2 regions of the Acinetobacter shaoyimingii genome follow, and region 2 is predicted to be linked to the other one. Evidence: predicted binding sites of a transcription regulator. Region 2 holds the regulator's gene; the other holds the start of a gene.
What was found. The regulator PhoB, encoded in region 2, activates phosphate uptake and scavenging genes when phosphate is short. The targets are predictions, from matches to a motif close to TGTCATNAANCTGTCATAA.

Region 1 (6,900 bases), 1.1 Mb from region 2:
TTCATCATAACCACCGAAAGCATTCGGTAAACCAGCGTTTGGATGCGCTGAAACAAAAGTATTTGCAACGTCTGATACGGTTTTTACGTGTGGACGCATGGCATCTGCACCCAAGGCACAGTTAAAACCAATCGACAATAAATCTGCATGACGTACTGAGTTCCAGAACGCTTCTGCGGTTTGACCTGTCAGCGTACGACCAGAAGCATCGGTAATAGTGCCTGAAATCATCAAGGGCAATTCATAACCAATTTCTTTGAACACTTCTTTGACTGCAAAGATCGCTGCTTTACAGTTCAATGTATCAAACACAGTTTCAATGAGCAGAATATCTGCACCGCCTTCAATAAGGGCATGTGTAGCTTCGATATAATTGACTTTCAGTTCATCAAAAGTGATGTTACGAAAAGCTGGGTCGTTCACGTTTGGAGAGATCGAGCACGTGCGTGATGTTGGCCCGAGCACACCCGCGACAAAACGTGGTTTTTCAGGCGTTGAATACTTTTCACAAGCCGCTTTGGCTATACGTGCTGCTTCACGGTTAATCTCAGGAACAAGATCTTCCATGTGATAGTCAGACATTGAAACACGTGTGCCGTTAAAGCTGTTGGTTTCAATAATATCTGCACCTGCGTCCAAATACGCTTCATGAATGCCTTGGATAATCTGTGGTTGCGTGAGCACCAACAGGTCATTATTGCCTTTTAAGTCAGAAGCCCAGTCGGCAAAACGCTCACCACGATAATCAGCTTCTTCTAATTTGTGGCGTTGGATCATGGTACCCATTGCGCCATCAATAATTAAGATGCGTTCGGAGAGAAGCTGTTTCAGGGTGGTAAGCGTCGACATATATAACCCAATCACGACAAAATCTAAAAATGGGCAATATTATACCAGAAATTGCTGAAACGATGGGGCTTAAGCAAGCCAACTTAAGTTTTAATCCTTAATTTTGAATGTGCTAATTTAAATTTGTGGTTTCAGTCGGGAAACGGATATTGATCTATGCAGTCAGTTGAGTGATGAATGAAAAAGCATAACAGCTCAATAAATATTAAATATAAATAAACTAAATCTCGATCAGCTTGAATGTCCTTAGAAACACTTTAAAATCCTGAATAAGATTGAAAAATAAAGTAATATTCATGCTGTTACTTTGTTTGATTAAATATTCATCAATTTGTCATAATTCTGATTCAATATGACAGAGTCCGACTTTTTTCAGTGATCAATATGGCTTTGTTGCAATATTTATTACAAAAAACGCTGACTAAATTTTGTTAAATTGAATTTTAGGAATTATATGTAAGATTATGATATATAAATTATTTTTTTAGATAAACTGACCCAGCTCATTGATCCTTATGTATAAAGCTACATTTGTTGCTTTATAAGAGAGCGCTTTGTCATATAATTGTAATAATTTAATTGAACAATAAGGGGATATTCCCATCCTCTTTTTCTGTCTGCATGAATTCTAATCAAACTCCAGTTTCAGATTCAGCACAATCGTCAACAGTTGAAAAGTCGACGAATGTTCATGTGCCGACGCCGAAATTTTTCGTTCCAGTGTTTCTTACGCTGATCATTTCTACATTAATTTATATTGGTTTTCAGTTGACTACGGATTTAGCTCATATTCCTGCGCTAAGTTTTTATTCAATGATTTTGCTCGCTACGGCACTGCTCATTGCTTTAGGCTTTGAATTTGTCAATGGTTTCCATGACACAGCCAACGCTGTTGCAACGGTGATTTATACCAATGCACTCTCTGCACCAGTAGCAGTGATGTGGGCAGGTTTTTGTAATTTCTTGGGCGTAATGGTGGCCAGTGGTGCTGTTGCTTATGGGATTATTGCGTTACTGCCTGTAGAACTGATCATGAACGTCGGCTCAGGTGCAGGTTTTGCCATGGTCTTTGCCATGTTGATTGCTGCTATCTTATGGAACTTAGGAACTTGGTTCCTTGGTATTCCTGCTTCTAGTTCACATACCTTAATCGGTTCGATTTTAGGTGTGGGGATCATGAACTATATTTTACATTCAGGTACGGGTGCATCTGGTGTAGATATGGAGCAAGTTCTAAAAGTGGGTAAAGCACTTTTATTTTCACCATTGATTGGTTTTGCTTTTGCAGCTGTGCTGTTTTTATTGGTTAAAAAAGTGTTCAAAAAACAATTGGAACTTTTTCAACCACCTGAAGGCAATAAGCCACCACCACCACTGATTCGTGCGATTTTGATTTTCACTTGTACAGGTGTAAGTTTTGCACATGGGTCAAATGATGGACAAAAAGGGATGGGGCTGATCATGTTGATTTTGATTGGTACTGTTCCTTTAGCCTATTCATTAAATAAAGAATTAGATCAACAACATCTACAGTCATTTGGTCAGTTATCTGCACAAACTGCTGCAGTGATTTATCCTGAGCACGCAGATATTCCAGATGAGCATGCGCGTGAAGTCATCACAAAATACATTCAGACTAAAGAAATTACTCCTGAAGTCGTACCTGCCTTAGCAAGTTTAACCGATCATTTAGGTGATAAAGTAGGTACATATAACAGCATTAAAGAAGTCCCTGAAGCAATGGTTTCTGAACTTCGAAATGATATGTATTTGAGTACTACAGCGTATAAACGTTTAGATAAAGCTGAAGCTTTGCCTGTAATGTCTGAAGCGCAAACCCAGACCGTGAAAGAATACCGTAATCATTTAGATTCTTTCTTACAGTACATCCCGACTTGGGTCAAAGTTGCAACAGCTTTGGCCTTAGGTTTAGGCACTATGGTGGGGTGGAAACGTATTGTGGTGACAGTCGGTGAGCGTATTGGTAAGGAACACATGACTTATGGTCAGGGGATGTCTGCTGAGTTAGTGGCAATGTCCACGATTGCAGCTGCAGATGGTTTTGGTATGCCAGTTTCAACAACGCATGTACTTAACTCTGCGGTAGCAGGGACCATGGTAGCCAATAAGTCTGGTCTAAATTTCCAGATGGTCAAAACGATTCTTTCTGCTTGGATCTTTACCCTTCCAGCAACGATCTGCTTGTCTGGTGGCTTGTTCTGGTTACTTCTCAAAGTTTTCTAATTGAAAAAGTTTTCTCATTCAAGATGCATAAAAAAAGCGCTGTTCAAACAGCGCTTTTTTTATCTGATGGTTTTTTGGTGAAGCCTAGCACTATAGGAAGGGCTGATTGTCCCAAAACAGCAGAAACTAAATTATTTCTTAAAGAATCCCAAGACTTTCTTTACAGGCAGTTTTTCGTCAATAAAACCATACAGTGCAGCAAAAGGTAGGGCAGTACGAGCTAAATAAGGCACACGCCATAAACCACCATGATTAGCACCTTCCATCATTAATTCTAAAGGATGATCCATCTTACGTTCAGGGTTGGATAGAGATTCAGAATGACGTAAATCATGCACCCACAGTGCAGCCATAATCGCGTTGGTGGTTTCAGGACTAAATGCTTCGACATCAAACAAGCTCGCCCCGTTAAAAGCTGCTTTCAATAATGGATTTTTAGTCACTGAATGCGTGGTGGTGGAGGGGGCAATATTAATAATCACACGTTGCCCTTGATGTCTTGCCAAAGTCGCACGCCATTGTTGTAAACGCTTCGCTAACGCATAGTTTGGACCTTGTTCAACCACCAAACAATCGGCTATACCATATTGCTTACCATTGTCAGACTGGATCAACTGATGGGAATTTTCTTGAAAGAAATGATTTTGAGTAATGGTTGAAATGCCTTTACTGAAAATCTGATGACCTTTAGATCGATGTTTAAATTTCTCCGATGAGCCCTCAATGACTTCTTTCGGTACAGCATAGACATCGGTCGGGGTGCACATATACATTAAACTCGAATCTGGTTTTTTCTGACTCACGTAATGCATAATGGTATCCATGGCCATAGAGACACGGACATGCTTTTCACCATCCAAATAAGCAATTGCAGCCAAATCGAGTTGCTGTTTATTCTGAATCAGCCATTGTGCAATTTCAGGAGTTTGAGTGAGTAAGTTCGCACCGAGTTTTTCTTTTAATACCTCAAATGGTGTTTGCTCATCGAGTACTTCTACGCTAGGCGCATAGAGCGTTGCATTGCCATTTTTGACGGTATTTAAAATTTTGTCCCAAACACGCGTATTGGGTAAATCCAAGGCCACAATATTGGCTTTCCACTGGCTCAACCAAGTCAGAGGTCCTGCTTCAGATGCAGCACCAAACAACACCATGGTGCGATCAGATAAATCAAACCATTCAGGATGTGCTTCTACTGTTCTTAAAGCTTGGGCATGGCTTGGTTCAATGATACCTGTGTCTTCCCAAATTTGAATTTGTTCAAGAAGCGCTGCCCCTTGTAAGTTTTTGCCTTGGTATGGCACAGACCATTCTGGTGTTTTCTGCTGATTTTCACCTCGAATCGTGACTGTATGTAGACTCTGGGCAGAGAGCGTCATGATGTCTTTAAGTGCATGACGCTGTCCATCACGATAAAATTCAAACACATTCGCTGCACTTTCAAGTCCAGCTTTGGCGATTTCAATCGGATTTTGAGTCGTCTTAATGCCATTTTCAACCAAAGCTTTAAAATAAATTGGGTAGTTTTTACGCCAATTTTTTTCATTCATGACTTTTGATGAAGATGTCTGATCAACAGGCGACAACGCATCGGCAATAATTTGCTGGCCAGTTTTTGATGAGCTGGCTTTACCAGTATGCGTTTGAATAGGGAATTGAAGACCATCTAAAGAATTTGACATGCAAAATGTCTCGGCAGTTTCGTATATAAATGTACAGTTGTATACATTATCTCCGCAAACTTTGATTTTCAGATGACATAAATTACCAATATTGTTTATTTTTGGTTGAATTTAATGTGACATTTTCGCTGAATTTAGGGTAACTCTCGTCTAAAAACTAAATGATTAATTACAAAACAGTCAATTAAACGATACATAGAGTGATGTAAATCACAAAAATTGCATCTATGCTGAATATTAAATAATAACAACGCAAGTGAGTGATTATTATGCTTAATGGTCATATCTATGTTTTTAATGCTGATCAAGCATGTTTTGCTTCAGCAATATTTACCAGCTATCTGAAAGCAGAAGCTTGGATTCAACATCATTATTTGTCTGGTATTTTGACAGAATATCCAGTGGATACGGGTTGCTATGATTGGGCAATCGAAAATGGTCATTTTAAGGATAAATCACCGATTGACCGTTCACCAGTTTTTATTGGAAAGTTTATTTCTGCGCATCAAAAAAATTGGCATTTTAAACATGGCGATTTACTGGGTAATAATTATTTTGCAATTCATGATGAGCGTACATAAGTTCTAAGGTTTAAGACATCAGTAAGCTTAAGCAAATATAAGTTTCATCTTTAAGCGGCCAAGAGTTGTGAGTTTCGACTCACCTTATCTGCATCACAATGAATTGATCAAAACAAATGAAAACTGAGATGATGAATCATCTCAGTTTTTTTAATCACTTTATTTATCGAATCATTTCGCTAGTCATTTATTTATTCATTTGGCTTGGGTCTGTTGATCTTTCATTCAGTGATATGTTTCATGTATATAAGGCTGTGTATGCTGATTTACGGCTGAACAGCTTGTGAGAGTTCATTGAGCATAAAAATGGTGTTATCCAAGCCTGCACCAGTCAAATACCAAGCATCAGCATTGACGAAAATCACTTTTTTATTTTTCACTGCTTGCGCATTTGATAAAACGTGATGTTTTAAAATATTGTCTTTTGCTGCATATTTTTGCGTATTTACCGCACCACGATCTAACACGATGATGTAATCTGGATGTTGATCGATGGCTTTTTGTAAAGTATCGATGTTCTTTTTTGCTTGAGCCAATGCTTCTGGTGAACCTGCTTCAGGGCGTGTTGTACTGGTTGTTTTTTCTGTTAACGGAAGTACAGATTTAAAGCCAGCCAAATCGTAAACAAATCCAAAACGGTCATTTTCAGCGTGAGGCATAAAATTATCGCCAACTGCAAAGAGCATTATGGCAGACTTTCCTTGTGTTTTTGCTTTTAAGCTCTTTTGCAATTTTTCAACTTCATTGAGCTTTTGTTTCGCAATTTTTTCACGCTTAAATGCTTGAGCCAGCAACTCAGTGCGTTGTTTCAAATCTGGGATATATTGAGTCGTATCAGGAGATAGATTTAGAGTTGGAGCAATTTGACTTAAGGTGTCTAAGTTTTTAGCAGAACGACCACCAATAAAAATCAAATCAGGTTGAGCCTGCTTTAGCTTTTCCAAATTGGGTTCAAATAAAGTCCCTGCTTTAATAAATTTTTCATTTTTATATTTGGCTAAATGACCTTGATAAGTCGTTTCAGGGACAATTTGTGCCTGAATATTTAAAGCATTTAATGTGTCTAAAACAGAAAGGTCATAAACGGCAATATTTTTCGGCGCTTGTTTCAATTGGATCGTTTTGGCATCGGTCTTTAGTTCAAATTGAGCAGTATAAGCTGCTGTGTTGAACACTGCCAAAAGTAAGCCAGAAATGACTAATTTATTTCCTTTCATTGTTTTATATCCACTTTTGAGCTTGATTTCTGGCCAAATCATAGCAAAATAATATTTAAATGCAAGTCATTATCAAATGTAATCTAATTTCAAATGAGAAATATTACGCAGAATGTAGGTCTAAATTTAAGACGATCTAAATTGGGAAAGAATTTTAATTAAGCAAAATATGTCGAATGATTGAGTTGATGATGAGTATCTTTAGCTGAAGACGTATGAGATTTGGCGTATAAGATGACTTGAAACCTATATGCTTTGAATGCAAAGCATATAGGTGTTGATATTGTCTTTGGTCCATTTAGAAGGGAAGTTGACTAAGCTTATTTA
Region 2 (6,900 bases):
GATTCAATTTTGGTGTTTCTAAACCTGCATTGGTGGAAAACACGTGATAACGTAAAAATGCATCGAGTAAGTTAAAGTTACTGTTATTTGAGCCATCATTGGTCTTAGAAAAGCCATAAGACAATTGATAATCGAGATTTTTACCTTCGTTATAATCTTTAAATAAATTGCCTCGAACACCAATTAAAGCCGTACCAATATCAAAGGTCGATTTTGCTGAATTGCTATTGTCCTGTGCATTGGCACGTAACTGAACCGTTCCATAGAAAGTGGTATCACGTGCCGATTTGACTGTTTGACGCTCGTATTGACGTGACTGATCATATTTATAGTTTTCCAGCTCACTGCGCACGCCTTCAATATCATCTGACGTTGCAGGTGTTACTTCAGCTGTAAGTGCTTCATCTGTTGATTCATCATTATTGCCTTCAACAGTGTCGGTTGTTTGATGATTAATTTTAGCTTGCAATGGTGCTGACTTTGTTGCCCCTGATTTCGCTTGCGTTTCAACGGCTTCTAATCGATTTTGTAACAGTTTTATTTGTTGTTTAATCGCCTCAACTTCTTGATTCAGCGATTGTTCTTGAGCAAGACTTAAGCTTGAAGCAGTACTCAGTAAAACCCCAATCGCAACAGTTAAAGCATGTTTTTTCATATTCAATTTCACTTCAAAATCGTCCCAAAAACGTAAAGTTCCCCCTACCCCATGAAAATGAGCATGGGGAAAATGTGTTTAGGGGGAAATGATTAAATTAAGCAGCTTTTAATTTTTTTAACTTCTGCTCGACTTGTGTACCTGCAAAGAAATCAGGTTTGTTCGCAGTGTAGAAACGGTAAGGATTGTCAAAGACCAATGCTTTAAAATCTTCTTCAGTAATCGCACCTTCACGAACCAGATCATAAGACTCCGCTAAAGGCTCAGTCAGTTCTGGAACATCCCAATGACCTGAATCTGAAGAATAAAGCGCATGTACTTTTTTACCAAAAGGATTGCCCTTAGGATTCAATGCTCCCACAATGGTTCGGTCATCTGCCTCATTACCAAAATAGAAATTTGGCACCCAACGATCATAAATGTCGTCAATGTTTTGAATTTTAGCTAAGGCAAAATCATTAATATGTTCAGGTTTTTGCTCACGGAAACGGAATGCAGAGGCCACTCCAAAGACACTTTCAATAATTTGATCGTCTGAATATTCACGTCCACGGAACAGCTCTTGCCCATGTTGACGATACAAATCGATAATCAATTGACGATCAATATTGGCTGGGTTGTATTGCTGAACATTGTCATTGCCACGCTTTTCAAAACGATCGACCAGATGCGTTAATACATTTGCACCCCATGCAGCACCTGCTTCTAAAAGTGCGATACGTAACTGTGGGAACCGTTCAGTCACACCACCAAAGAACAAGGCTTTGGCTAAGGCTTCTGACGCATCGGCAAAATGGTTAATATGATTGAACATGTAGTTCGATGGAGAATTACGGGCTACCCAACTTTGACTGCCCGAATGGGTCGATAGATTAATCCCGAGCTCAATACTCTTTTTCCAAAATGGGTCGTAGTCGTATTCACTGTCGATGCCAAAGAAATCTAACCAATATGCATAACGACGCAATTCTTGATCGTCTGGATATTTGTCGGCAATGGCTTTCACTGGACGGCGTACAGCACCTGGAATTAACGCCGTTTTTAGACCCAAGGTATTTACTGCATATTCCAATTCTTCAATCCCTTCTTCTGGGGTATGCAGTGGGATTGCAGCCACAGGGGTTAAACGATCTGCATAAGGACGATAAATATCTGCATGGTAATGATTCACCGCACGTGTCAAAGAACGGCGCAAGTCTTCGTTGGCAGAATTAATGGGAAATAACGACACATTTGGATAGAGCACGGCATAATCTGTGCCTAATTCCTCAAGGCGCTCATTTAACAATGATGGCAAAGAAACTGTCGCTAAGTCATAGCTATTCTGTGCAGGCAGTGCCCAAAATGGCGGACGGAATAAACGTTTATCCAGACGCTCTTGTGGCGTTGCTTTATACCATTCCGCAGCAAGCACATTTAAACCATTCTGTTGTAAATGCTCACGGAATGTATCGACGACCTTCGCACCACCATATTGAGCAATATAATCCTCGAGCAAAGGACTAAATTCATTGGTGTGAATATCGGTGTCAATCACAGGATAATCTAAACCTGCTTTCACCTGAGCAGATCGAGATTGTTTAGCAGCTAAATCTTGTAAACTTGTCATGGAAATTCCTATATTTTTAATATTTTCGTCACAGTTATTTCGCAACAAGCGTGCCAACCATATAACATCATGATTTTTATAATAAATATTTTTTTATTCCGATAAAATCTGTTGGTTTTCAGACGTGTTTGGTGTTGAAATATCAACACTTGCTTATTTCAAATCAGCTTGTTTTTTTATTTTTATTTCTTTTTTTAGAATATACAACTACTCTAATACATCCCTATTTGAGTCAAATTTTCACATAAAAAAACCCGCAAAATGCGGGCTTATGGATCACAATAGATTATTCAAATCGTTTGGTTAATTTGGTGGCAAATGCAGTCACTTTTTGATATCCCGTCGGCAGGACACGTTGCATTAAATCAATCACTTTAGCATCGTTACCAATCAATAAACGACGGCGGTCTTTTTGTACTGACTCTAAAATTTGACGTGCTGCTTCTTCAGGTGGGCAACGCAATAATTTATTAAATGTTTTTGCAGACTTCTCAGGATTCATACCTAAACTTTTTAAACTGTCATTCATTTTCGCAGCATTGGCGATGTTGGTACGAATTCCACCTGGGTGTACACAAAGCGCACTTACACCTGAATTTTCGATGTCCAATTCTTGGCGTAAAGATTCTGTAAACCCACGTACTGCAAACTTGGTTGCATTATAAGCAGACTGAGTCGGTTGTGCGGTTAGACCAAACAAACTTGAAATATTGATAATATGACCATCACCTGTTTTTTTAATGTATGGTAAAAATTCTTTGGTACCATACACCACACCCCAAAAGTTGATATTGACAATCCACTCAAGCTCTTCATATGAAGCGCCTTCAACCGTTGAGCCCAAAGCAACACCAGCGTTGTTAAAAATCATATTGACTGAACCATGATTTTGCACAGTTTCAGCGGCCCATGCTTTTACTTCTTCAAGTTTGGCTACATCGACTTTTTTAGTGGTCACACGAATACTATGATCTTTAATCAACTCTACAGTTTCAGCCAAACCTTTTTCGTTCACATCACTAAGAGATAAATGACATCCTTGTTTCGCCAACAAAACAGCCAATTGTTGACCAATACCTGAGCCAGCACCTGTAATCGCTGCGACTTTATTTTTAAAATTTTTCATTGTTGTTCCTATTCATTTTATGCACGAAATGATTGCCAATGTGCGTTACATTGACCACTATAAGTTTGACAATGATTATTGTCAATAACACTAAAATCGATTAGATTGAGCAGTTTTGTCATAGGCAAATCTTGACAACATAGGTTTCCTTAGCGTTTATTGTTAATATGATGAAAAATGCATGCAATGAACGACAGTTTTTTAACTATGAATCAACAAATATCAAATAATCTAGAAACAGAACGAGATTCAATAAAAAAAGCCAGCAAAGAGCGCCAGTTCAAAGGAATGTCCTTGTCTGAACGCAAACAGGCTCGTCGTGAAAAATTGATCGAAGCAGGTATTCAGGCTTATGGGACACACGGTTTCTTTTCGGTTACGGTCAAAGATATTTGTAATGAAGCAAAGCTGACTGAACGTTATTTTTATGAGTCCTTTAAGAAAAGTGAAAACTTGTTTCAAACCATTTTCTTACAGCTGATTGAAAACTTACAACAAACTTTAATGCAGGCCATTATGCAGGCCTCACCTGATCCACTCAAAATGATTGATGCAGGACTGCATGCTTTCTTTTCACTACTGCAAGATGATCCGCGAACTGCACGTATTATTTACATTGATGCCATGCTGGTGCAAGAGCTTCATAACCATGCCACCATCAGAGAAACTATGGCACGTTTTGATCGGATCATTCATGCCTTTGTTACACTGATGATGCCGCATACCCATTTGACTGAACAACAAATTTCACTCATCGCAACGGGGCTGAATGGATATGTCACACAAATTGCTGTTCGTTGGGTGATGGGTGGCTTTAAACTTCCATTAGATGAAGTGGTGCAATCCTGTCGCGTGGTATTCCTTGCATTGCTTGAAAAAATGTCAAAGTGATAATAGATAAGTAGATTATCTAACATTCTGATTTGATTTGAAAACTCAAAAAAAGAATGGATGATTGATCTTGTCTTTTCATCTTTTTGTCACAAATCATTGCGAAAACATGCATAAGTACATTTTTTGCAATGATACTGTCATAATTAATCTTTGTAATAAGCCTGTCATAAATAAAAAACGGTTCACCGTTCATCATAGGATATTGCGTTGTGAAAGATGACTACATATTAATCGTCGATGACGAACTTCCAATTCGCGAGATGATCCATACTTCATTAGATATGGCAGGTTTTCAATGTCTGGAAGCTGAAGATGCGAAGCAAGCCCATCAAATGGTGGTCGATCAACGCCCTTCTCTTATTTTATTAGATTGGATGCTCCCTGGCGGTGTCAGCGGTGTCGATTTTTGTCGCCGTTTAAAACGGGATGAATCCCTGTCTGAGATTCCCGTCATTATGTTGACTGCACGTGGCGAAGAAGATCATAAAGTTCAAGGTCTAGATGCGGGTGCCGACGACTACATGACCAAACCTTTTTCCACTCGTGAATTGGTTTCTCGAATTAAAGCAGTTTTACGTCGCGCAAATGCCTTAAGTGGCGAAAAAACTATTGATGCCAATGGTTTGATGCTTGATCCTGTCAGTCAGCGTGTTAGCTTTAACAACACCATATTGGATATGGGACCAACTGAGTACCGTCTACTCGCTTTCTTTATGACACATCCTGAACGTGCCTACACTCGCGCTCAACTGCTTGACCAAGTTTGGGGTGGTAATGTCTATATTGAAGACCGAACCATTGATGTACATATTCGTCGTTTACGTAAAGTGCTTGAACCTTATGGAGCAGATCGCTATGTACAAACTGTACGTGGTACAGGTTACCGCTTCTCGACTCGTGCCGATGTGGCATTGGGTTGATATCGCTCCCTAAAGGTTTAAAAATTTTAAAGTTTTAGTGCAATGCTGATAAAGTAGAACTGATTGATTGATTTTGGGTCACTAAATTTATATGTACGAACCTTATCCCGTTCCACAACTTGCAAACGAGCATCAAAAATTTCGCTATAGCAGTTTGTGGACCTTTGCCAAACAAGATTTACGACTACTGGCATTTTTAGTGGTCATTGGTGGATTCATTGGCTTAGGGATTGGTTTTTTTTGGCCTTGTGTTTTTATCGCAATTGCTTTCTTTTTTGGGTTGCAACTTCGATCACTGTATTTGGTCAATGATTGGATTTCCAATCGACCTTATGACGTCCCCCCAAACTTAAATGGCATTTGGGGTGCATTATTATTTAATGTTTATCGTGCTCAGCGCCAAGAACGAATCGTTCAAGCTGAAATGGTGGCGTTGATTGATCGTACGCAATCTTCTCTTGTCGCTTTATCTGAAGCGGTGATTTTGACCGATGATATCCAACAAATTGAATGGTGGAACCCAGCAGCCGAACATTTATTTGGTATTCAAGCACAAGACCGTGGTCGTAATATTTTGACGATTATTCGCCAACCTGATTTCGTTGAATATTTTAATCATACTGATCAAGCACCAGATGGCATCAAGATTAAGTTAGCCACAGATGAAAATAAATACGCACAAATTAAGCTCACTCGCTTTGGCAATGAAAGTCGCTTATTGGTAGCGCATGACATTACCCGTATGCAAAACCTAGAACAAATGCGTTCCGACTTTGTCGACAATATTTCCCACGAATTACGCACTCCACTCACGGTACTCAGTGGTTATATCGAAACCTTTAAAGATCAGGAAGACATCAATCCTCGTTGGAAACGTGCATTTGATCAAATGCAGTCGCAAACCCGACGTATGAATGCCTTGGTTAATGATCTGTTGCTTTTATCTCGTTTAGAAAATGACAAGCAAATTGCCAAGAATCAAATTATTGAAATGCCAAGTTTAATGAATCACTTGTTTGATGATGCACAAGCCTATAATACCGATTATGGTCATACCTTAAATTTAGATATCGACAGTCATTGTGATCTCATTGGTTCAGATATGGAACTTGCCAGCGCCTTCAGCAACTTGATTACCAATGCCATCAAATACACCCCTAAAGGGGGAACCATTACCATTGGCTGGCATGATGATGGCGAACATGGTTATTTTTCTGTAGAAGATACGGGCATTGGGATTGATCCCAAACATTTACCTCGTTTGACGGAACGGTTTTATCGTGTCGATAGTGCACGAAGTCGTGCGACAGGTGGTACAGGTTTAGGTTTAGCAATTGTTAAACATGTGCTCATGCAACATGGCGGTTATTTAGAAATTGAATCTAAAGAAAATCAAGGTTCAACGTTTATTGCAGTGTTTCCAAAAGAACGACTTTATCGGATGCAGTGATCATAGATATCTAAAAAAAGCGCCATTGGCGCTTTTTTTATAGAGATTCTGTTTTAAAGTAAGTATGAGTTGCAGATCCGTTTTAAATCGTATGTCCTAAAGCTTCGCCCATCACAACCGTTGAGTTTGCTTTAAATTGTACATCCCAATTGATTTTATTCGGTTCAAATAAAACCACAGCGGTAGAACCTAAATAAAAACGACCCAATTCATCACCCTTTTCTAAATCAAGTTGATGATGATTCA

Region 1: the regulator PhoB is predicted to act here: its motif matches at 1,171-1,189, upstream of G8E00_RS04445 (inorganic phosphate transporter).

Annotation. Positions count from the first base shown of each region.
Region 1 is NZ_CP049801.1:978,252-985,151, forward strand. It holds gene metH (methionine synthase) at 1-849, opposite strand, end outside; gene G8E00_RS04445 (inorganic phosphate transporter) at 1,471-3,093, shown strand; gene G8E00_RS04450 (hypothetical protein) at 3,225-4,775, opposite strand; gene G8E00_RS04455 (DUF7710 domain-containing protein) at 5,045-5,356, shown strand; gene G8E00_RS04460 (siderophore ABC transporter substrate-binding protein) at 5,623-6,573, opposite strand; gene G8E00_RS04465 (rhomboid family intramembrane serine protease) at 6,872-6,900, opposite strand, start outside.
Region 2 is NZ_CP049801.1:3,428,053-3,434,952, forward strand. It holds gene G8E00_RS15610 (porin family protein) at 1-655, opposite strand, end outside; gene G8E00_RS15615 (amidohydrolase family protein) at 753-2,264, opposite strand; gene G8E00_RS15620 (SDR family NAD(P)-dependent oxidoreductase) at 2,551-3,390, opposite strand; gene G8E00_RS15625 (TetR/AcrR family transcriptional regulator) at 3,598-4,281, shown strand; gene phoB (phosphate regulon transcriptional regulator PhoB) at 4,494-5,204, shown strand; gene phoR (phosphate regulon sensor histidine kinase PhoR) at 5,296-6,654, shown strand; gene asd (archaetidylserine decarboxylase) at 6,737-6,900, opposite strand, start outside.